3 regions of the Verrucosispora sp. WMMD703 genome follow, and region 3 is predicted to be linked to each of the others. Evidence: predicted binding sites of a transcription regulator. Region 3 holds the regulator's gene; each other region holds the start of a gene.
What was found. Region 3 encodes HrcA, which represses chaperone genes, less so after heat shock. Its sites were predicted from a motif close to GGTTNGCACNCTCNNNNNGAGNGTGCNAACC; they were not measured.
Positions count from the first base shown of each region.

Region 1: groES (co-chaperone GroES) is a predicted target of HrcA. The motif match lies at 3,880-3,910, and genes of this name have one in related genera.
Region 2: groL (chaperonin GroEL) is a predicted target of HrcA. The motif match lies at 4,783-4,813, and genes of this name have one in related genera.

Region 1 covers NZ_JBMHMM010000004.1:5,878,746-5,886,203, reverse strand. Annotated here, with positions in the region: gene ACN26Z_RS27275 (sugar ABC transporter substrate-binding protein) at 1-487, opposite strand, end outside; gene ybaK (Cys-tRNA(Pro) deacylase) at 699-1,178, opposite strand; gene ACN26Z_RS27265 (THUMP-like domain-containing protein) at 1,350-2,534, shown strand; gene ACN26Z_RS27260 (DUF397 domain-containing protein) at 2,702-2,893, opposite strand; gene ACN26Z_RS27255 (helix-turn-helix domain-containing protein) at 2,884-3,684, opposite strand; gene groES (co-chaperone GroES) at 4,045-4,359, shown strand; gene groL (chaperonin GroEL) at 4,436-6,085, shown strand; gene ACN26Z_RS27240 (molybdopterin-dependent oxidoreductase) at 6,231-7,458, shown strand, end outside.
Region 2 covers NZ_JBMHMM010000004.1:6,179,696-6,187,153, reverse strand. Annotated here, with positions in the region: gene ACN26Z_RS28745 (GNAT family N-acetyltransferase) at 1-818, shown strand, start outside; gene paaN (phenylacetic acid degradation protein PaaN) at 872-2,545, shown strand; gene ACN26Z_RS28735 (GNAT family N-acetyltransferase) at 2,608-3,138, opposite strand; gene ACN26Z_RS28730 (cold-shock protein) at 3,350-3,553, shown strand; gene ACN26Z_RS28725 (hypothetical protein) at 3,812-4,735, shown strand; gene groL (chaperonin GroEL) at 5,011-6,633, shown strand; gene ACN26Z_RS28715 (hypothetical protein) at 6,737-6,979, opposite strand; gene ACN26Z_RS28710 (S8 family serine peptidase) at 7,141-7,458, opposite strand, start outside.
Region 3 covers NZ_JBMHMM010000004.1:5,357,721-5,365,178, reverse strand. Annotated here, with positions in the region: gene ACN26Z_RS24915 (phytanoyl-CoA dioxygenase family protein) at 1-45, opposite strand, end outside; gene ACN26Z_RS24910 (hypothetical protein) at 279-1,211, opposite strand; gene ACN26Z_RS24905 (enoyl-CoA hydratase-related protein) at 1,330-2,118, opposite strand; gene hemW (radical SAM family heme chaperone HemW) at 2,139-3,362, shown strand; gene ACN26Z_RS24895 (DUF4870 domain-containing protein) at 3,390-4,004, opposite strand; gene hrcA (heat-inducible transcriptional repressor HrcA) at 4,215-5,237, shown strand; gene dnaJ (molecular chaperone DnaJ) at 5,311-6,456, shown strand; gene ACN26Z_RS24880 (16S rRNA (uracil(1498)-N(3))-methyltransferase) at 6,458-7,192, shown strand; gene ACN26Z_RS24875 (histidine triad nucleotide-binding protein) at 7,238-7,458, shown strand, end outside.

The DNA.
Region 1 (7,458 bases), 520 kb from region 3:
CCGCCTTCTGGTCGGTCAGGCACTTGGCCAGGCCCTCGCCCTGGAGCTTGCCGACGGCCTCGTTGTCGAAGCTGACGTAGTACTCCGCCGAGCCGCCGAGGGTGAGGCGGTCGTAGTCGATGGTGGCGACGCCCTGCGACTTGGCCTTGTCGAGGACGGCCTTGCCGGTGCCGGAGTCCAGGTTCACGATCATCAGCGCGGTGACGCCGCTCGTGATCATCTGGTCGGCGATGGTCTGGAACTGGGTCTTGTCACCCTGGGCGTTCTGGATGTCGTATTCGACGCCGGCAGCTTCGAACGCGGCTTGGAGGAACTTGCGGTCGGCGCCCTCCCAACGGGCGGAGGACTTGCTGTCCGGCAGGATCACGCCGATCTTCGGGGTCACGTCGGAGCCGGCCTGGTCGCCGCCGGACTCGTCGCCACAGGCCGTCAGGCTGCCGAGGGCCAGCAGGCCCACGGTGCCGACGGCGAGGAAGCCCTTGCGCATGTGCAGGGTCCTTTCGAGGGTGGGGAAGGGTGTCGGTGTTTTGTTTTGTTGTGTCCGGCAACGTATTCCGCGCCACACGCCAGCACAAGGGTGGGCCGGTCACGAGTTTGTTGTCGGCGGTAACAATTCAGCAACGCCAGCGACACCTCGCCGCCACCGTGCCTGCGACGACCCTGGTGTCCGGGTCGCCGGTCGGTGGATACGGGTCGGGTCAGGGGCTCGAAAGCGGGGCGAACCGGGCGTCAGTGAGGGCGGCCAGGTCGGCCGGGGCCAGCTCCACCTGGAGCCCCCGGCGGCCGGCCGAGACGTACACCGTCGGATGCGTCAGGGCGGAGACGTCGAGGACCGTGGGCAGCCGTCGCCGCTGGCCCAGTGGGCTGATCCCGCCGCGTACGTAACCGGTGGCCCGCTCGGCCGTCGCCCGCTCGGCCAACGTGGCCCGCTTGCCGCCCACCGCTGCCGCGAGCGCCTTGAGGTCGAGATCGCCGGTGACCGGCACCACCGCCACCGTCAGCGCCCCGTCGACCTCGGTGACCAGGGTCTTGAAGACCCGCTCCGGCGCCACCGCCAGCGCGGCGGCGACCAGCGCGCCATAGTTGGGCTCATCAGGCGAGACGTCGTACGGATGGGTGCGATGGTCGACCTTCCGCTTGGTCAGCAGCGCGGTCGCCGGGGTGCCACGTCCCGCCATGCCCGCCAACGTAGCCCCGACCGGCTGACCGAAGGGCCCAACATGCCGCAAGTCGCGCCTTCCGGCCGACGTGAGGGCCCAGGATGCCGCAAGTCGCGACCGGCATGCCCGGCGAGAGGCCGGCCTGGGCCTCGGGCGGGGCAGGTGGGGGCGGGGCGGAAGAATAGGCGGGTGGATCTGGAGCAGTTCGCCGCGTTGCGTACGCCCGAGGGGTCGGCCGCGCTCGACGCGGCGGCCGGGGTGGCCGGCGGTGATCCGCTGGCCGCGGCGGTGGCGCTGCGCTCGGCCGGGGTGCCCGGCGGGCTCGCGGCGGCGGCGCTGACCCAGGCCGAGCTGCGCCGCCGGGCGGTCGGCAAGTTCGGGCCGGCGGCGGTCGGCATGTTCTTCACCCGGCCGGGGCTGGAACAGGCCACCCGCCGGGTCGTCGCCGACCGGCGGGCCCGGCGGCTGCGGGCGGCCGGGGTGCGCACACTTGCCGACCTGGGCTGCGGGCTGGGCGCCGACGCGCTCGCCGCCGCCCGCGCCGGCATCCGGGTGTACGCGGTGGAAGCCGACCCGCTCACCGCTGCGCTGGCCGAGGCGAACGTCCAGGCCGCCGGGCTGGCCGACCTGGTCACCGTCGAGTGTGGCGACGCGACGGCGTTCGACGTGACAGGGGTCGAGGCGGTCTTCTGCGACCCGGCCCGACGCCGGGCCGGCACCGGTCGCCGGATCTTCGACCCGAACTCGTACTCACCGCCGTGGGACTTCGTGACCGGCCTTGCCGAACGGGTGCCGCGCACGGTGGTGAAGGTCGCGCCGGGGATCGACCACGCGCTGATCCCGCCCGGCGCGGAGGCAGAGTGGGTGAGCGTCGACGGCGACCTGGTCGAGGCGGCCCTCTGGTGCGGCGAACTGGCCGAGGTCTCCCGCCGGGCCACCGTGCTGACTGGCGAGTCGGTGCACCGGTTCGCGGGGTCGGGCACCCACGAGGCGCCGGTCGGGGCGGTACGGCGCTTCGTGTACGACCCCGATCCGGCGGTGGTGCGCGCACACCTGATCGCCGAGCTGGCTGCCGACCTGGACGCCACCCTCGCCGACCCGACCATCGCCTACCTCTACGCCGACACGGCCCGGCGCACGCCGTACGCCCGCTGCCTGGAGGTGACCGACGTGCTGCCGTTCTCCCTCAAGCGGCTGCGGGCGCTGCTGCGGGAACGGCGGGTCGGCCGGGTGGAGATCCTCAAGCGCGGCTCCGCGCTGGAGCCCGAACGGCTCCGGCGCGACCTGCGGCTGGTCGGCGACCAGCCGGCGAGCCTGGTGCTCACCCGGGTCGCCACCGCCCCGACGGTCCTGGTCTGCCGCCCGGTGGCCTGAACCCCGCCCCGCTGGCCGGGCCGCTCATGTGCAGCCGGCGGACGCGGGTTGCGGCATCCTGGCTGTCAGCTCGGCGGGAGACCGCGTCATGCCGCAACTCGCGGACCCCAGCGCGGGAGGGCTGGGACCGGGTCGGCGCAAAAGGGGGAGCGCCGGGTCGGGGTTGGTCAGCGGGTGGGGGCGTGGGGGGCGATGAAGGCGCGCCAGGCAGCGGGGGTGAAGGCGAGCGCCGGGCCGGCCGGGTCTTTGCTGTCGCGTACGGCGACCACGCCGGGCAGGTTGTCGGCGACCTCGACGCAGGCGCCGCCATTCTGATTGCTGCGGGAGGACTTGCGCCAGGCGGCGCGGGTCAGGTCCATGACTTCGCCACTTCCTCGATCAGGCGGGCGGACTGCCGGTGTGGCAGCGCCTCACCGGCCACAGTCTCCCAACGCCGCCCCAGGCTGGCAAGGTCGTTCGGGCTGTCCACTGTGTGCCCCCGGAGCTGGTTGTCCAGGTGGGCCACCTCGGTGCCGTCAGCCAGCCGGGCCAGCACGAACGGCCCGGCAAGCCCGCCGTACCACGGGGTCTCGGCCGGGATGATCCGCACCTGGACATGCGGGCGGTCACTGACGGCCAGCAGGTGTTCCAACTGCTCGCGCATGGTCGCGCGCTCGCCGACCTGCCGGCGCAGCACCTGCTCGTCGAGCACCGCGACGAGCTGCGGTGGCTCCTCGCGGGCGAGCACCTCCTGCCGGGTCATCCGGGCCAGCACCCGCTTCTCGATCTGCTCGTCGGTCAGCGGTGGACCGGCCCGGAGCATCGCCCGTGCGTACGCCTCGGTCTGGAGCAGGCCCGGCACCACGGCCGGGTCGTACCAGCGCAGCGCGACCGCCTCCCGCTCGATCTCGCCCCACGGCCGGAACCAGTCCGGCTCGGCGTGCAGCCGGATCAGCTCCAGCATCCCGATGAAGAGGCCGCCGGTCTCCAGCACCCTGTCGAACCGGGCCAGGTAGTCGGCGCTGAGCTGGTTCGGGCCGATCTCCATCGCGCTCACCGCCGACGTGGAGTAGTTGATCATTTTGCTCAGCTCCTCCTGGCTGAGCCCGCGCACCTTGCGCGCCCGGCGCAACTGGTCGCGCAGGAACCCCAGGGTTGGTACGTCCGCCATGTGCCTGCCCTCCGTGACGTGGTCGCGCCGGAGAGTAAGGGGCGGTCGCCGGGCGAGGAAGAGACTGTCGGCGTGTTGCGGTAAACGCTGGCGAACGACGCCGGAAGAGTTGGTAAAAAGTGGCGGAGGGGCGGCGACACGAGGGTGGTGGATTGGCACTCTCCTTGACGGAGTGCTAGCCGAGGAATAACCTGCGATTAGCACTCTCACCCTGAGGGTGCCAACCTTCGGGCCCTGGTGTCCGGGGGTTGAACGCCAGGCGGACCGGCACCCGCGACGACGGCCCCGCCCGGTGGCATGTGGCAGATTGACGCCGGTCGGCATGCCGATCGGCAACGAAACCAAGTACCCCAGGAGGGTATGCCCGTGACTACCGCGACCAAGGTTGCGATCAAGCCGCTCGAGGACCGCATCGTGGTCCAGGCGAACGAGGCCGAGACCACCACCGCCTCGGGCATCGTGATCCCCGACACCGCCAAGGAGAAGCCGCAGGAGGGCACCGTCCTCGCTGTCGGCCCGGGCCGGATCGACGACAAGGGCAACCGCGTGCCGATCGACGTCTCCGTCGGCGACACCGTTCTCTACTCGAAGTACGGCGGCACCGAGGTCAAGTACGCCGGCGAGGAGTACCTGGTGCTCTCCGCCCGCGACGTCCTCGCGGTCATCGAGAAGTAAGTAAGACAGACCGATCAGTGTCGTTGCCCCGGTCCGGCTCGCCGGGCCGGGGCGACGTCGCTTCGAAGGGACATTCATGGCGAAGATCCTGAGCTTCTCGGACGACGCCCGGCACCTGCTGGAGCACGGTGTCAACGCGCTCGCTGACGCGGTCAAGGTCACCCTCGGGCCGCGCGGGCGCAACGTCGTCCTCGACAAGAAATTCGGTGCGCCGACGATCACCAACGATGGCGTGACCATCGCCAAGGAGATCGAGCTCACCAACCCGTACGAGAACCTCGGCGCGCAGCTGGTCAAGGAGGTGGCGACCAAGACCAACGACGTCGCCGGCGACGGGACCACCACCGCGACCGTGCTCGCCCAGGCCATGGTCCGCGAGGGCCTGCGCAACGTCACCGCGGGCGCCAACCCGGCCGGCCTCAAGCGGGGCATCGACGCCGCCGCCACCAAGGTCTCCGAGGCGCTGCTCGGCAAGGCCGTCGAGGTCTCCGACAAGAAGTCGGTCGCGCACGTCGCGACGATCTCGGCGCAGGACGCCACCATCGGCGAGCTGATCGCCGAGGCGATGGAGAAGGTCGGCCGCGACGGTGTGATCACCGTCGAGGAAGGCTCCGCCCTGCACACCGAGCTGGACGTCACCGAGGGCCTCCAGTTCGACAAGGGCTTCATCTCGCCGAACTTCGTCACCGACGCGGAGTCGCAGGAGTCCGTCCTGGAGGACGCGTACATCCTGATCACCACGCAGAAGATCTCCGCGATCGAGGAGCTGCTGCCGCTGCTGGAGAAGGTTCTCCAGAACAACAAGCCGCTGCTCATCATCGCCGAGGACGTCGAGGGTCAGGCGCTGTCCACCCTGGTGGTCAACGCCATCCGCAAGACCATCAAGGTCTGCGCGGTCAAGGCACCCGGTTTCGGCGACCGCCGCAAGGCGATGCTCCAGGACATGGCGATCCTCACCGGCGCCGAGCTGGTCGCCCCGGAACTGGGCTACAAGCTCGACCAGGTCGGCCTGGAGGTGCTGGGCAGCGCCCGGCGCATCGTGGTCGACAAGGAGAACACCACGATCGTCGAGGGCGGCGGCCAGGCCAGCGAGGTGGCTGACCGGGTCGCGCAGATCCGCAAGGAGATCGAGGCCTCGGACTCCGAGTGGGACCGGGAGAAGCTCGCCGAGCGGCTGGCCAAGCTCTCCGGCGGTGTCGCGGTGGTCAAGGTCGGCGCGGCCACCGAGGTCGAGATGAAGGAGCGCAAGCACCGCATCGAGGACGCCATCGCCGCGACCAAGGCCGCGGTCGAGGAGGGTACGGTGCCCGGCGGCGGTGCCGCCCTGGCGCAGATCCTGTCGGTGCTCGACGACGACCTCGGCTTCACCGGCGACGAGAAGGTCGGCGTGTCGATCGTGCGTAAGGCGCTTGTCGAGCCGCTGCGCTGGATCGCCCAGAACGCCGGCCACGACGGCTACGTCGTCGTGCAGAAGGTCTCCGGCAGCGACTGGGGCCACGGCCTCGACGCCGCCGTCGGCGAGTACGTCGACCTGACCAAGGCCGGCATCATCGACCCGGTCAAGGTGACCCGCAACGCGGTCACCAACGCCGCGTCGATCGCCGGTCTGCTGCTCACCACCGAGAGCCTCGTGGTGGAGAAGCCGGCTGAGCCGGAGCCTGCCGCGGGTGGCCACGGCCACTCGCACGGCCACGGTCACAGCCACCAGCACGGCCCCGGCTTCTGAGCCTGCCGTACGCCGAACGTGGGGCGCACCGTCGACGAGACGGTGCGCCCCACGCGCATGAGCGGGACCGGCCTACCGGTGACGAGAGGTTACGGAACGCTGTCGTCGACTACCGGACCGTCGGGCGGTGGGAAACACTGGGCGGGTGAGCAGCACGACACCCCGGTTCGCGGCCCTGGCCGGCATCGCCGCCGCTGCGGCTGCCATCGGCACCGCCGAAGTGGTTGCCGCCCTGACCGGCCCCCGATCGTCGCCGCTCGTCGCGGTGGGCGGTCTCGTCGTGGACACCGCCCCCGAGCCGGTCAAGCGGTTCGGCATCGAGGTCTTCGGCACGTACGACAAGATCGCCCTGCTGGTCGGTACGGCACTGTTGCTCGGCGGCTTCGCCGCCCTGATCGGCATGCTGGCCGCCCGGCGGCTGACGGTGGGCCTGGCCGGCATCGTCGTCTTCGGCGGGATCGGCGCGGCGGCGGCCCTGACCCGGGCCGGCGCGGACGCCGCCGACGTGCTCCCGTCGCTGCTCGGAGCGGCGGTCGGCGGGGTGGCGCTCTGGGCGTTCGTCGCCGGCCCGCTGGAACTCGACCCCTGGCCGTGGGCCCCACCGACGCCGTCCGGCAGTCCGTCGGTCCCGGGAAGCCCGCCGGCCTCCGGCGGCCCATCGGACCCCGCAGGTCCGGGGCGGCGGGTCGACCCGGACTCGCGGCGGCGGTTCCTCACCGGCGTCGGGACCGTGCTTGGAGTGGCTGCCGTCGGGGGAGTGGCGGGCCGGTGGCTGGCCGGCCGTCAGGGCGTGTCGGCCGCCCGCGAGGCGATCACGCTGCCGGCCCCGGTCTCCGCCGCACCACCGGTGCCGGCCGGCGCTGACCTGGCCCAGCCCGGGCTGGCCAGTTACGTCACGTCGAACCGGAGCTTCTACCGGATCGACACCGCGCTCGTGGTGCCGCAGGTCGATCCCGCGACCTGGCAGTTGCGCATTCACGGCCGGGTCCGCAACCCGGTCACGCTGAGCTACGCCGATCTGCTTGCCCGGCCCATGGTGGAGCGGTACGTCACGCTGGCCTGCGTCTCGAACGAGGTCGGCGGCGACCTGATCGGCAACGCGCGCTGGCTCGGCGTGCCGATCCGGGAACTGCTCGACGAGGTGGGGCCGCTGGACGGCGCCGACCAGGTGGTCGGGCGTTCGGTGGACGGTTGGACCTGTGGCACCCCGACGGCCGCGTTGCGCGACGGGCGGGACGCCCTGCTCGCGGTCGGCATGAACGGCGAGCCGCTGCCGGTGCAGCACGGCTTCCCGGTCCGGATGGTGGTGCCGGGCCTGTACGGCTACGTGTCGGCCTGCAAGTGGATCACCGAGCTGGAGCTGACCAGTTTCG
Region 2 (7,458 bases), 820 kb from region 3:
GTCACCTGCGGATGCGGCTGCCGCAACTGGAGAACACCGGCATCGCCACCGTCGAGCTGACCGTCGATCCGGCGCAGCGGCGGCGGGGATTGGGCCGAGCACTGCTGGCGTACGCCCGGAAGGTGGCCGCCGAGCACGGCCGCGAGCGGTTGATCGGTGAGACCCCCGGGCCGCTACCCGGCGGACCGGGGCGGGAGGCGCCCGGGGCGGCCTTCGCGGCGGCGGCCGGCGCGCAGGCCGCGTTGGCAGAGGTGCGGCGTCGACTGGACACCACGCGGCTCGACCCGGCGGCCCTGACCGCCCTGCACGATGCCGCCCGCGTCCGCGCCGCCGGTTACCGGACGGTGGCCTGGCGGGGGCCGGTGGCCGAGGAGTACGTGGTCGACATCGCCAGGCTGGAGAGTCGGCTGCTCGTCGACGCGCCGATGGGGGATCTCGCGATCGAGGCGGAGCAGGTGGACGCCGCGCGGCTGCGGGAGATCGAGCGGATCCAGCGATTGCGGGGCCGACGGCGTTACCACGTCGGCGCGGTGCACGAGGCGACCGGCCGGATGGTCGCCTGGACGATGATCGACAGGGGCCCGTCGACGCCGTGGCACGCCTGGCAGGAGATCACCATCGTCGACCCCGCACACCGGGGCCATCGCCTCGGCCTGCTCGTCAAGGTCGAGAACCTTCGGCACGCACTTGCCCACGAGCCGGCCCTGACCGCGATCGACACCTGGAACGCGGCGGTCAACGATCACATGATCAGCATCAACGAGCAGCTCGGGTTCCGCCCGGTCGACGCCTGGACCGATTGGCAGCTGACCATCTGAAGTTGTGACACGCCCCTACTGATCTGAGGGCTTCGTGTTGCATGATGGCGAGCATGACGGAGACCCCGCACCCCCGCTACGACAGGCACGCCGAGACCCTCAACCGCGCGCTGACCGCGATCACGGAGCGGGGATACTGGTCCGCCTACCCGGAATCACCAAGCCCACGGGTGTACGGCGAGACCGCCGCCGCCGACGGCAAGGCCGCCTTCGAGGCGTACCTGGGCGGGGACTTCCCGCTCGACCAGCCGGGTGACGGCGACCGGGTCGCCACCGAGCACAGCCCGTTCGGCGTCGCCCTGAACGTCCGCTACCCGCACGCCGACGCCGAACAACTGGTCACCGCCGCGTCAGCGGCGCTGCCCGCCTGGCGGGACGCCGGCCCGCAGACCCGGGTGGGTGTCTGTCTGGAGATCCTCGACCGGCTGCACAAGAACATCTTCGAGCTGGCCAACGCGGTGCAGTTCACAAGTGGTCAGGCGTTCGTGATGGCCTTCCAGGCCGGTGGCGCGCACGCCCTGGACCGCGCGCTGGAGGCGCTGGCCTACGCGTACGCGGAGATGACCCGGCACCCGGGCACCGCCGGCTGGGAGAAGGCCGCCGGCAAGGGCGACCCGCTGCGGATGTCCAAGACCTTCCACGTGGTGCCCCGGGGCGTGGCCCTCGTCATCGGCTGCAACACCTTCCCGACCTGGAACTCGTACCCGGGACTGTTCGCCTCGCTGGTCACCGGCAACCCGGTCGTGGTCAAGCCGCACCCGCGCGCCGTGCTGCCGCTGGCCATCACCGTGCGGTACGCCCGGGAGGTGCTCGCCGAGGCCGGCTTCGACCCGAACCTGGTGCTGCTGGCCGCCGAGGCCCCCGGCGAGAAGCTCGCCTCGACGCTGGCCCTGCACCCGGCGGTGAAGATCGTCGACTTCACCGGTTCCACCGAGTACGGCGACTGGCTGGAGGCGAACGCCCGCCAGGCGGCGGTGTACACCGAGAAGGCGGGGCTCAACACGGTGGTGATCGACTCCACCGACGACTTCGCCGGGATGTGCCGCAACCTGGGCTTCACGCTGACGCTCTACAGCGGGCAGATGTGCACCACCTCGCAGAACATCTTCATCCCCCGCGACGGCATCGACACCGACCAGGGGCACAAGAGCTTCGACGAGGTGGCCGGCGGCATCGCCGCGGCGGTCGGCAAGCTCACCGGTGACCCGGCCCGCGGGGTGGAACTGACCGGCGCGATCGTCAACGACGGGGTGCTGGAGCGGCTGAATGAGGTGACCAAGGTCGGTTCGCCGGTGCTGGAGTCGCGTACCGTCGAGCACCCCTCGTTCCCGGACGCCGTGGTGCGTACGCCGGCCATCGTGAAGTTGGACGCGGGTGACACCGAGACCTACTCGCGGGAGTGGTTCGGGCCGATCTCCTTCGCCATCGCCACCGACTCCACGGCACACAGCCTGGAGATCCTGCGCTCGACCGTGGGCGAGAAGGGCGCCCTCACCGCGGCGGTCTACTCCACCGACGACGCGGTGCTGGACGCCACCGAGGCGGCGGCGATCGAGGTCGGGGTGCATCTGTCAGCCAACCTCACCGGCGGCGTCTTCGTGAACCAGTCGGCGGCCTTCTCCGACTTCCACGGCAGCGGAGCGAACGCGGCGGCGAACTCGGCGTTGACCGACGGGGCGTACGTGGCGAACCGGTTCCGGGTCGTGCAGAGCCGCCGGCACGTCTGAGAGCTGATGCGGCTCCGGGGTCTTCCCCGGAGCCGCCCGGGTCGGCGATCGTCCGTCGGGGTCTACGCGGCCCTGCGCATCTGGAGTTCGCGCAGGGTGGGGATGTTGGGGTGCGGGACGCGGACACCTGTGTCGACGAAACCCAGCCGCTGGTAGGCCCGGTAGGCGAGGTCGTTGCCGACCACAACCTCGAGCATCAGCTCGTTCCGTCCGCAGGCCCGGGACCAGTCCGCCACCCCACCGACCAGCTCCGCGAGCAGGCCGGTGCCCCGCCAGCTCGGAGTGATGTAGACGGCGTAGAGCACGGTCACTCCCGGCTCGGCCGGGTGTGCCATGCCACCGACGTGCCCGACGAGCCGGCCGCCCGGATCCGCCACGAACTGCGCCGTGTCAGGGCCGGCGGAGACCCGGGCGACCCGGGCGGCGTACTCGGCGTGCGGTCGGGCCGCGGCCTCGGCGATCGTCTCCAGGAAGGCCAGCGGCGCGTCCGCGAGCATCTCCAGGCGCAGCGCCCGCATGCGAGCTGTGTCGGCTGGCTCGACTCGGCGGATGACGGCCCGGCGCAGGGCCGTCCCGTCGGTGACGCTTGTCATGCCGGAATGCTTATCACAATGACGTACGACGATACGGACGACTGTAATACGCCCGATTTGTGGTCGTGCGCCGTCGTCACTCCTCGTGTAGCGTGCGATTTCGGTCACCCGTTTCAGTGGTCGTCGCCGACCGCCGAAACCGGTGGTTTCCGGGTGTCGGTTCGCTGGCGACCCGAGGTAGTGGAACGCCGTGCAGAGTGAGGAAAACACCGTGGCACAAGGCACCGTGAAGTGGTTCAACGCCGAGAAGGGCTACGGCTTCATCGCCGTCGACGGCGGGCAGGACGTCTTCGTTCACTTCTCCGCGATCGAGATGGACGGCTACAAGGCGCTGGACGACGGTCAGCGGGTGGAGTTCGAGATCGCCCAGGGCCAGAAGGGGCCACAGGCCGAGCGGGTGCGCGTCATCGCCTGAGCGCCGACCACCCACCCCCCACCGACCGATCGTCGTCGGGGTGGCGTGACCATCGCCGGAGGGGGCAGCGGTGCCGGCGCCCCACAAGGGAAGATCATGGGCCGAGCCAGCCGTCGCTGAGGAGGTCCCATGTCCGACCAGCCGCCCCCGACAGGTCCGTCCTCTCCGCCTCCGGGTGAGCCGCAGCCGCCCGCCGGATGGGTTGGTCAACCACCCCTCCCGGGCCAGCCCGCGTACGGTGCGCAGCCGGCTCATCCCATGCAGCCGTCCCACCCCGGCATGACGCCGTATCCCGGCCAGCCGTTCTACGGCTGGTACCCCCCGGGCGGCTACGGCCTCGACCCCTCCGACGCCCTGGTGACCCCGCCCGGGGCCGGGCTGGGCGGCTGGTTCGCCCGGTGTGTGGGTGCCGCCCGCCGGGGGTGGCGACCCCTGCTGCCGATCCTCGTACTCACCCAGGCGCTGCCGGCCGCGGTGCTGTCGGTGCTCGTGTTGGCCGTGGACCCCTCGGCCCGCTGGGACGCCCAGCTCGCCAGCGACTCCGCCGCGCTGCCGGCGAACTTCTGGTCCGATCTCGCGACGCTCCTGGTCGTGGTGCTCGGTGGCAGCCTGCTGCTCGGTGTGGTGCAGGCCGTCGGCTGGGCCGCCGGCACCTGGGTGATCGCCCGGCAGGCGGTCGGCGAGTCGGCCGGCCTCGGTGCCGCCCTGCGCTACGGAGCGCGTCGGGCGCTCGGTCTGTGGGGCTGGACACTGCTCATCACCCTGATCATCACCTTCGGATTCTGTCTGTGCTTCCTGCCCGGCGTGTACGCGGCGTTCGCGCTGGCCCTGGCCGGCCCGGTCTACCTCTTCGAGCGGCACGATCCGCTCAGCAGGTCGCATCGAATGCTGCGTGACCGGCTGGGGCTGCTGCTCGGCCGGGTGGCGCTTGTGGGTGCCGCCGTGATCGGTTTCTCACTGGCCGCGAGCGTGCTGGAGTCGCTGGCGATCCTGCCGTTCGGCACCACTCCGTTGGACTCGCCGGGCACGGCGGTGGGCGCGGTGCTGACGATTGCGGTGGTCGCGGTGCTGACGCTGCCGGCGTACCTCGCGCAGCTGGTCGGGCTGGTCGTCACCTACGCCGAGCAGCGGGCACACGAGGGTCCGGTGAACGCCGCCCAACTGGCAGCCGAACTCGGCTGACCCGGGCCATCGTGCTTGCACTCGGCAGGGCAGAGTGCTAAACAAGTCATTGGCACTCGCATGGCGTGAGTGCCAGCTGGTCGGGACGGTGGGGCTGCGGTCGCGCTCGTGACATAACCACGGGTGGGGCACGTGGCCGGTCGTCGCGGGCTATCCGGCCCGGCCGAGGAGACGTCGCCGTCGCCAGGTGGCGACGTCCCAAGGTGCGTACACCAGACGGCCCATCCGGGGCACACACTCGGGTGGCCCGTGAGTGTCCAGGAGGACAACGCCGTATGGCCAAGATGATCGCGTTCGACGAAGAGGCGCGCCGCGGCCTCGAGCGGGGCATGAACCAGCTCGCCGACGCCGTGAAGGTGACCCTCGGCCCCAAGGGCCGCAACGTCGTGCTCGAGAAGAAGTGGGGTGCCCCCACCATCACCAACGATGGTGTGAGCATCGCCAAGGAGATCGAGCTCGAGGACCCCTACGAGAAGATCGGCGCCGAGCTGGTCAAGGAGGTCGCCAAGAAGACCGACGACGTAGCCGGTGACGGCACGACGACGGCGACCGTCCTGGCCCAGGCACTCGTTCGCGAGGGCCTGCGCAACGTGGCCGCCGGTGCCAACCCGATGGCCCTGAAGCGGGGCATCGAGGCTGCGGTCGCCAACGTCTCGGAGGAGCTGCTGAAGCTCGCCAAGGACGTCGAGACCAAGGAGCAGATCGCCTCCACCGCCTCCATCTCCGCTGGTGACGCCAGCGTCGGCGAGATCATCGCCGAGGCGATGGACAAGGTCGGCAAGGAAGGCGTCATCACCGTCGAGGAGAGCAACACCTTCGGGCTGGAGCTGGAGCTCACCGAGGGTATGCGCTTCGACAAGGGCTACATCTCGGCCTACTTCATGACCGACCCGGAGCGTATGGAGGCCGTCTTCGACGACCCGTACATCCTGATCGCGAACAGCAAGATCTCGTCGGTCAAGGACCTGCTCCCGATCCTGGAGAAGGTCATGCAGGGCGGCAAGCCGCTGCTGATCATCGCCGAGGACCTGGAGGGCGAGGCCCTGGCCACGCTGGTGGTCAACAAGGTCCGTGGCACCTTCAAGTCGGTCGCCGTCAAGGCGCCGGGCTTCGGTGACCGCCGCAAGGCCATGCTGACCGACATCGCCATCCTCACCGGTGGCCAGGTCATCAGCGAGGAGGTCGGCCTCAAGCTGGACGCCGCCAGCCTCGACATGCTGGGCCGGGCCCGCAAGGTCGTGGTGACCAAGGACGAGACCACCATCGTCGACGGTGCCGGCGACGCCGAGCAGATCCAGGGTCGGGTCAACCAGATCCGGGCCGAGATCGACAAGAGCGACTCCGACTACGACCGGGAGAAGCTGCAGGAGCGGCTGGCCAAGCTGGCCGGCGGCGTTGCGGTGATCAAGGTCGGCGCGGCCACCGAGGTCGAGCTCAAGGAGCGCAAGCACCGCATCGAGGACGCGGTCCGCAACGCCAAGGCCGCCGTCGAGGAGGGCATCGTCCCGGGTGGTGGTGTCGCGCTGGTCCAGGCCGGCAAGACCGCCTTCGACAAGCTCGACCTGGCCGGCGACGAGGCGACCGGCGCGCAGATCGTGAAGATCGCGCTGGACGCCCCGCTGCGGCAGATCGCCGTGAACGCCGGCCTTGAGGGCGGCGTCGTGGTGGAGCGGGTCCGCAACCTCGACTCGGGTCACGGCCTCAACGCCGCGACCGGCGAGTACGTCGACCTGCTGGCCGCGGGCATCATCGACCCGGCCAAGGTGACCCGTTCCGCGCTGCAGAACGCCTCGTCGATCGCCGCGCTGTTCCTCACCACCGAGGCCGTCGTGGCGGACAAGCCGGAGAAGACCCCGGCCGCACCGGCTGGCCCGGGCGGCGGGGACATGGACTTCTGAGTCCAGCTCCAACGCCGGAAGGGGCGGGCCGCGTCAGCGGTCCGCCCCTTCCGCTTTGTCGGCGGTGGCCGGCCGACCCTGCGTCGGCGGTGGCGGCTGGTCGCTACGTCGGCAGTGGCCGCTGGTTCCGTCGCTTCCGCGCCCGGTCGTACGGTGGTCGGTGCTGAACCGGCTCGTCCACCAGGATGAGCGGCTCCTCGGGTGGCTCGTCCACACCGGTCATCTCGGCCAACTGCTCGGCGTCGCCGTAGTCGAGCCGGTCGATCGGCAGTTGGCCGGGGACTCCGTGGACCGCAGCCCCGGTGGCTGGTGGGGCTTGCCGGGCCTGATCGTCGTCCGTGCTCATCGCTGCCTCCTCTACCGAAACGGTAGGGGCGTGCCGAGCACCGGGATGGGCGATTGGCATTATCGGGATCTATTTGCTATTTGCGCTTTTGCGGTGGCCAAGGGCGCTACGCCCGGAAGAAGACACGTCCGGTCCGAACGCCGCTACCGCCCGAATGACGATCAGTCACGGGCCGCCGACACGGCCGCGTACGCGTCGACCAGACCGGCACCCACGATGTTCGCCGGGCCGCCACATTCGTCGGTCCGCGCCCGGGCCGGGTCGTTGGTCTCGATCGGGTCGGCCGTGTCGCGGAGGATCCGCCGCGTCCGGTCAAGGTCGCCGACGAGTTCCGGGTTGGCTGACCACATCAACGCGACCACACCAGCCACCTGTGGTGTGGCCATCGAGGTGCCGTCGAGCACGGCGTACCCGCCGCCGGGCATCGCGGAGAGGACCTCCGCCCCCGGTGCCATCAGATCCGGTTTCGTCACTCCGGC
Region 3 (7,458 bases):
ACTGATCGGTTCGTAGCCGGTCCGGTCGCCGTAGTCGAACGCCACGTAGTACCCCTCCCCAAGAGGTGAAACCATTTCTGGCACAGGCCGCCGATCGTAACGCGCGTCCAGGCGGCTCGGGGGGCACCCCGCGACCTTTCCACAGGTACGGCGACTGAAGGCGGTTGGACGACTACCACACGTCACTCAACGTGGCGAGACGTGGCATTACGTACCAAATTGCCGAATTTTGCGGTGACTGCGGGTAAGGGCGGTCGGTCCAAGGAGATCGAGGTCGGTCAGACGTCGGCGTGGACCTCGGCGAGGACCTCCGTGTCACCCCGGTCGCTGTCCGGCAGGCGCTTCCAGTCGCCGCGCTTGGCGGTCCACTCCCGGCCGTCGTAGGTCACCCGCTTCACCCCGTGCTCCTTCGCGTGGGAGACCAGCCAGTGCGTGTACCGCCAGCCGGCCCGCACACCCTCGGCGGAGGGCGATTCGTTGATCCCCACCTTCAGCAGGGTCGGGTTGCCGGAGCTGTCGACGGCAGAGGTGAAGTAACTCCTGCCCACCTGCCGGTCGTCGTCGCCGGTGAAGGCCACCAGGCCCCAGTCGAGCGCCAGCCCCTCGGTCAGCGCGGCGATGGCGGCGGCGCCGCGCACCACCGGATCGCCGCCCACCGCGCAGGTGACCGCCGTGCTGGCGTGACCGAGCAGCGCCCGGGTGAGCACCTGCGACTCGTCGGCCCACTTCTCGTACGCCTCGGGGAAGGCCGAGCGCTGCACCTTCTGCGCGGCGTCGGTGACCCGCATGTCCTCCCAGCCGCGCACCTTCTTCAACGCCGCGTAGAACTTCCCCGCCGCGTACCGGGGGTCGCGGATCTGCTTCGGTGTGCCCCAACCCTGGCTCGGTCGCTGCTGGAACAGCCCCACGGAGTCGCGGTCACCACCGGTCAGGTTGCGCAACCCGGACTCCTGGTACGCGGTGGCCAGCGCCACCACCACCGCCCGCTCCGGCATCTCGCGTTGCACGCCGATCGCCGCGATGGTCGCCGCGTTCGCCATCTGCTGCGAGTCGAGCGTCACCTCGCCGTCGGCCTGGACCGTGCAGGCCCGGCCGGCCAGCGGCAGCCGTAGCCCCTCACCGGCCTGCCTCAACGCCACGATCGTCCCGATCGCGACGATCAGGACGAGGACCACGAAGCCCGTCGCGACAGCCCGAGTTCGCACCCGCACCTCCTGTGTCAAGGTCCGCCAAGCGTACGTCCCTCATCGACATGTTCGGGTCGTCCGACCGGTTCCCACCTCCCGCGGCACCTACGCGCAACGCGAGGTTCCCCGTCCCGGCCGTACCTCACCCACCGAGTTCCGCCACCCAGCGCGGCGGCCGCTTCTCCCGGAACGCGGTGACCCCCTCGACGCCGTCCGCCGACAGGAAGTACCCGGTGGACACCTCGGCCAGCTCGGTCAGGTCGGCGCGCAGGTCGACGGCGGCCGGTCGGCGCAGCAGTCGCTTCGCGCCGGCCAACGCCGACGGGGCCCCGCGTACCAGCGAGTCGCAGTACCGCCGCACCGCGGCATCCAGCTCCGCGGCCGGCACCGCGGCGGTGACCAGGCCGATCTCGGCGGCCCGCCGGCCGTCGAAGGTGTCGCCGGTCAGGTACAGCTCGGCTGCCGCCCGGGTGGTCAGGCGGGGCAGCACCGTCGCGGAGATCACCGCGGGGATCACCCCGATCCGCACCTCGGTGAAGGCGAACGTGGCCTCGGCCGCGCAGACCGCCAGGTCGGCTGCCGCGATCAGGCCCAGTCCGCCGGCCCGGGCCGGGCCGGCGACTCTCGCCAGCACCGGCTTCGGGCACTCCCAGACCGCCGCGAGCACGTCACCCAGCATCCCGGCGGGCACCGTGCCGCTGGCGTACGCCGCCGCGGTCTCCTTCAGGTCGGCGCCGGAGCAGAAGACCGGCCCGGTGTGGTCGAGCACGATCACCCGGACCGCGTCGTCGGCGACCGCGGCGGCCAGCCCGGCCAGCAGTTCGGTCATCAGCGGCGTGGAGAGCGCGTTGCGGTTGTGCGGACTGTCCAGGGTGAGCGTGGTCACCCCGTGGGCCGTGGCGACCCGCACGAACACGTCGGGAGAGGTCATGCCAGGGCACACTAGTGGCCATGCCCGGCGTCCTTCCAGCAGGCGAGCCCGTCCCCGCCGACGGGTCGCTGCCCGCGTCCGCCCGTGCGTCCGTAGCCGTCCGGGGTTTCGGGGTCTACGTGCATGTGCCCTTCTGCGCGAGCCGCTGCGGCTACTGCGACTTCAACACGTACACCGCCGACGAGTTGGGCGGCGGCGCGAGCCGGGAGGGCTACGCCGACGCAGTGCTGGCGGAACTGGCGCTCGCCGCCCGGGTGCTGGACGACACCCCACCGGCCCGGGTGGAGACGGTCTTCGTCGGCGGCGGCACCCCCACCCTGCTGCCCGCCGACGACCTGGCCCGCATCCTCGACGCGATCGACCGGACCTGGGGGCTGGCCACCGACGCGGAGGTGACCACCGAGGCCAACCCCGAGTCGGTGACGCCCGCCTCGCTGAAGGAGTTGCGTGCGGCCGGGTACACCCGGATCTCGCTGGGCATGCAGTCGGCCGCGCCCGGGGTGCTCGCCGTGCTCGACCGCCGGCACCACGCCGGCCGGGCCACCGCCGCCGCGCTGGAGGCCCGTGACGCCGGCTTCGACCACGTAAATCTCGACCTGATCTACGGAACGCCGGGGGAGCGGGCCGAGGACTTCGCCGCCTCGCTGGACCAGGTGGTCGCCGCAGGCGTGGACCATGTCAGCGCGTACGCCCTGATCGTCGAGGACGGCACCCGGCTGGCCGCCCGGATGCGCCGTGGCGAGCTGCCGTACCCGGACGAGGACGTCGCCGCGGACCGCTACCTGGCCGCCGAGTCCACCCTCGGCGCGGCCGGTTTCTCCTGGTACGAGGTCTCCAACTGGGCCCGCACGCCAGCCGCGCGCTGCCGGCACAACCTGCTCTACTGGACCGGCGGGAACTGGTGGGGCCTCGGGCCGGGGGCGCACAGCCACGTCGGCGGGGTGCGCTGGTGGAACGTCAAGCATCCCGCCGCGTACGCGCAACGCCTCGCCGCCGGGGCGTCACCCGGGCAGGCCCGGGAGGTGCTCACCGGCGACGAGGCGCACATGGAAGACGTCATGCTCCGGTTGCGGCTGGCCTCCGGCCTGCCGCTGGACGTGCTGACCGACGCCGGGCGGGCGGGTGCGGCGCGGGCGTTGGCCGAGGGCCTGCTCGCCGAGCCCGCCCACGCCGCCGGCCGCGCCGTGCTCACCCTGCGCGGCCGGTTGCTCGCCGACGCCGTGGTCCGCGACCTGCTGCCCTGACCCCCGTCATCCGGCCGGCCCGCGCGGTCAGCGCTTCACGAACGAGTAGCTCATCGGGTACTGGTAGAGCACCCCGTCGTTGGCCTTGACCCCGCCGATGATGCCGAAGATCACCGGCACGATCCCGGCGATGATCGGCGCGAAGAACAGGATGCCACAGGTGATCATGGTGAGCACCCAGCTCAGCACACCGACGATGGCCCAGGTGAGCTGAAAGTTCAGCGCGGCCACCGAGTGGGCCCGGGCGATCGGGGACTGCTGCCCGCGGGTCATCATCGCGATCAGCGGCGCCACCCAGCCGAAGAGCCCGCCACCGACGACCACGCCGAGCGGGCCGCCGAAGTGGGCGATCAGGGACCAGGTCTTGTCCTCGTTGTTGGCGTAGCCACCGCCGGGAGCGCCGTAACCGCCGGTCGGGTAGCCGACACCGGGGGCTCCGGGTGGGGGAGGGTAACCGCCGGGCGGCGGGTAGCCCCCGGGCGGCGGGTAGCCGGCCGGCGGCGGTTGGTCGCCGGTGGGAGGTGGATAGCCGCCGGGCGGGGGATAACCGCCGGGCGGGGGATAGCCGCCCTGGCCTGGCGAACCGGACAGTGGTGTCGTGGGTTCGTCGCCGGAGTCCGGGGGACGAGGTGGTTCAGTCATGGAGGTCACGGTAGGTGCCAGCGGCAACGGCGCACCAGAGCGACACCGGCGAGTGTCAACCCGCCGATCGGTTCGATGACGAGCGGGCCGACTTGATCATCGCGTCGAGGGGGACGCCGACGTAGACTGGCACTCGCTACAGTCGAGTGCCAGAGTGTTCCTCTGGTGGCCGTGACGCTGCGGGCTGACCTGCGACAGGAGGTGGCAAGGATGGGTCTGGACGACCGGAAGCTCGCCGTGCTCCGGGCGATCGTCGAGGACTACGTCGCCACCCAGGAGCCGGTCGGCAGCAAGTCGCTGGTCGAGCGGCACCAACTTGGTGTCTCGCCGGCCACCGTCCGGAACGACATGGCCGTGCTGGAGGAAGAGGGCTACATCCGTCAGCCGCACACCAGCGCGGGGCGGGTGCCCACCGACCGTGGCTACCGACTCTTCGTGGATCGGTTGAGCCGGGTCAAGCCGCTCAGCCCGGCCGAGCGCCGAGCGATCGAGCGTTTCCTGGCCGGCGCCGTCGATCTCGACGATGTGGTGCACCGCACGGTGCGGCTGCTGGCACAGCTGACCCGGCAGGTCGCCGTCGTGCAGTACCCGAGCCTGGCCCGGTCCCGGGTGCGTCACCTGGAACTGGTGCCGATCTCCACCACCCGGCTGATGCTGGTGATGATCGCCGACACCGGTCGGGTCGAGCAACGGCTGGTCGAGCTGCCCGCACCGGTCCTCGCCGACGACGTACTGGACCTGCGCCGGCTGGTCAACGAGAAGCTCGTAGGTGTCCGCCTGTCGGAGACCCCGCCGCTGGTGCAGGCCCTCATCGACGACTCCGTGCCGCACCTGCGCCCGGCGATGACCACCCTGTCCACGGTGCTGTTGGAGACGCTCGTCGAACGGCACGAGGAGCGGCTCGCCCTGGCCGGCACCGCCAACCTCGCCCGGGGCGGTCTGCTCGACTTCCAGGGCTCGTTGCGTCCGATCCTCGAAGCTCTTGAGGAGGAGGTCGTGCTGCTCAAGCTCATCGGCGAGGTGGAACCGAGCACCCTGCGGGTGCGCATCGGCGACGAGAACGAGATCGACAACCTACGGGCGGCCTCCGTGGTCAGCACCGGGTACGGCCCGGGCGCGACCATCGTCGGGGGGATGGGCGTGCTGGGACCGACCCGGATGGACTACCCCGGAACCATCGCCACGGTGAGGGCCGTGGCACGCTACGTGGGCGAGCTGCTGGCCCAGAACTGACAAGTCAGGGCCGACGGCAGGCTGCCGCCGCCGAACGGCGTAACTCGAGACGAACACGAGGACACGGAACGCAGTGGCCAGGGACTACTACGGCATTCTCGGCGTGAGCAAGGGTGCCTCCGATGACGAGATCAAGCGCGCCTACCGCAAGCTGGCGCGCCAATTCCATCCGGACGTGAATCCGGATCCGGAGGCACAGGAGAAGTTCAAGGACATCAACGCCGCGTACGAGGTCCTCTCGGACGATCGGAAACGGCAGATCGTCGACCTGGGCGGTGACCCGCTGGCACCCGGTGGAGGCGGGCCCGGCGGTCCGGGTGGCCCCGGCGGGGCCGGCCCCTTCGTCGGCTTCCAGGACATCATGGACGCGTTCTTCGGGGGCGCCACGGGCGCCGGGCGGGGCCCGCGTCCGCGTACCCGCCCCGGCGCCGACGCGATCCTGCGACTGGAGCTGGACCTCCAGGAGACCGCCTTCGGCGTCGAGGCGCCGATCACCGTCGACACCGCCGTACTCTGCACCACCTGCTCCGGTGCCGGCACCGCCGCCGGCACCCACCTGGCCACCTGCGAGGCGTGCGGTGGCCGGGGCGAGGTGCAGTCGGTGCAGCGCACCTTCCTCGGGCAGGTGGTCTCCGCTCGCCCGTGCACGGTCTGCCAGGGCTACGGCACCACCATCCCGAGCCCCTGCCCGACCTGCGCCGGCGACGGCCGGGTACGCACCCGCCGATCGCTGACCGTCAAGATCCCCGCCGGGGTGGAGGACGGCATGCGGATCCGCCTCGCCCAGCAGGGCGAGGTCGGCCCGGGCGGCGGCACCGCCGGGGACCTCTACGTGGAGATCCACGAACGGCCACACGACGTCTTCTCCCGCAAGGGCGACGACCTGCACTGCCGGGTCACCGTGCCGATGACCGCCGCCGCACTCGGCACCCGGCTGACCATCAAGACGCTCGACAGCGAGGAACCGGTCGACGTCAAGCCGGGTACCCAGCCGGGCAGCACCCTGCGGCTGCGGGCCCGAGGCGTACCGCACCTGCGCGGCGCCGGCCGGGGTGACCTCTACGTCCACCTCGACGTGCGCACCCCGACCAAGCTCGACGCCGACCAGGAACGGATGCTGCGCGACTTCGCCAAGACCCGCGGCGAAGAGGTCGCCGAGCTGACCAAGCAGGGTGGCTTCTTCTCCCGCATGCGCGACGCCTTCAACGGCCACGCCTGACGTGTCCGCCCCGCTGTTCCTCGTCGAGTCGCTGCCGACCGCCGCCTCGATGGTGCTGGACGGGCCCGAGGGCCACCACGCCGCCACCGTGCAACGGCTGCGCGTCGGCGAGCAGGTGCTGCTCGCCGACGGGCGGGGCGGCACGGCCACCGCCATGGTCACCGCCGTCGGCCGGGGCACCCTCGATCTCGACGTGACCGACCGGGGGTACGTCGACGCGGCGAACCCGCGGCTGGTGGTGGTCCAGGGCATCGCCAAGGGCGACCGGGGCGAGCTGGCCGTGCAGGCGATGACCGAGGCGGGCGTGGACGAGCTGGTCCCCTGGGCGGCGGGGCGCTCGGTGGTGCAGTGGCGCGGCGACCGGGGCGTACGGGCCCGCAGCCGGTGGGTCGCTACCGCCCGGGAAGCGACGAAGCAGGCCCGGCGGGCGTGGCTGCCGGTGGTGGCGGGAGCGCCGGACGAGAGCACCGCATCGGTGACGCGCCGGATCGCCGGGGCGGCGGCCGGGTACGTGCTGCACGAGGAGGCGACCGACCGGCTGACCACAGTCGAGCTGCCCGAACACGGCGAAATCGTGTTGGTGGTGGGGCCGGAGGGCGGCATCACCCCGGACGAGCTGTCGGCCTTCCAGGAAGCCGGCGCCCGACCGGTACGGCTCGGCAGCTCGGTGCTGCGCACCTCCACCGCGGGTGTGGCCGCCCTGGCGGTCCTCGCCACCCGCCTGCTGCGCTGGTGAGCGTCGCGCGGACGTCGCCGAGGAACCCTTCCTTACACTGCCCGGATGGGAAGCGACTGTCTGTTCTGCCGCATCGTCGCCGGAGAGATTCCGGCCACCGTGGTCCGCGAGACGCCCACCACGCTCGCCTTCCGCGACATCGACCCGAAGGCACCGGTACACGTGCTGGTCGTACCGAAGGAGCACTACGCCGACGTTGCCACGCTCGGCCAGGGTGACCCGGCGCTGGCCGGCGAGGTGCTGGCCACCGCCGCCGCGGTGGCCGA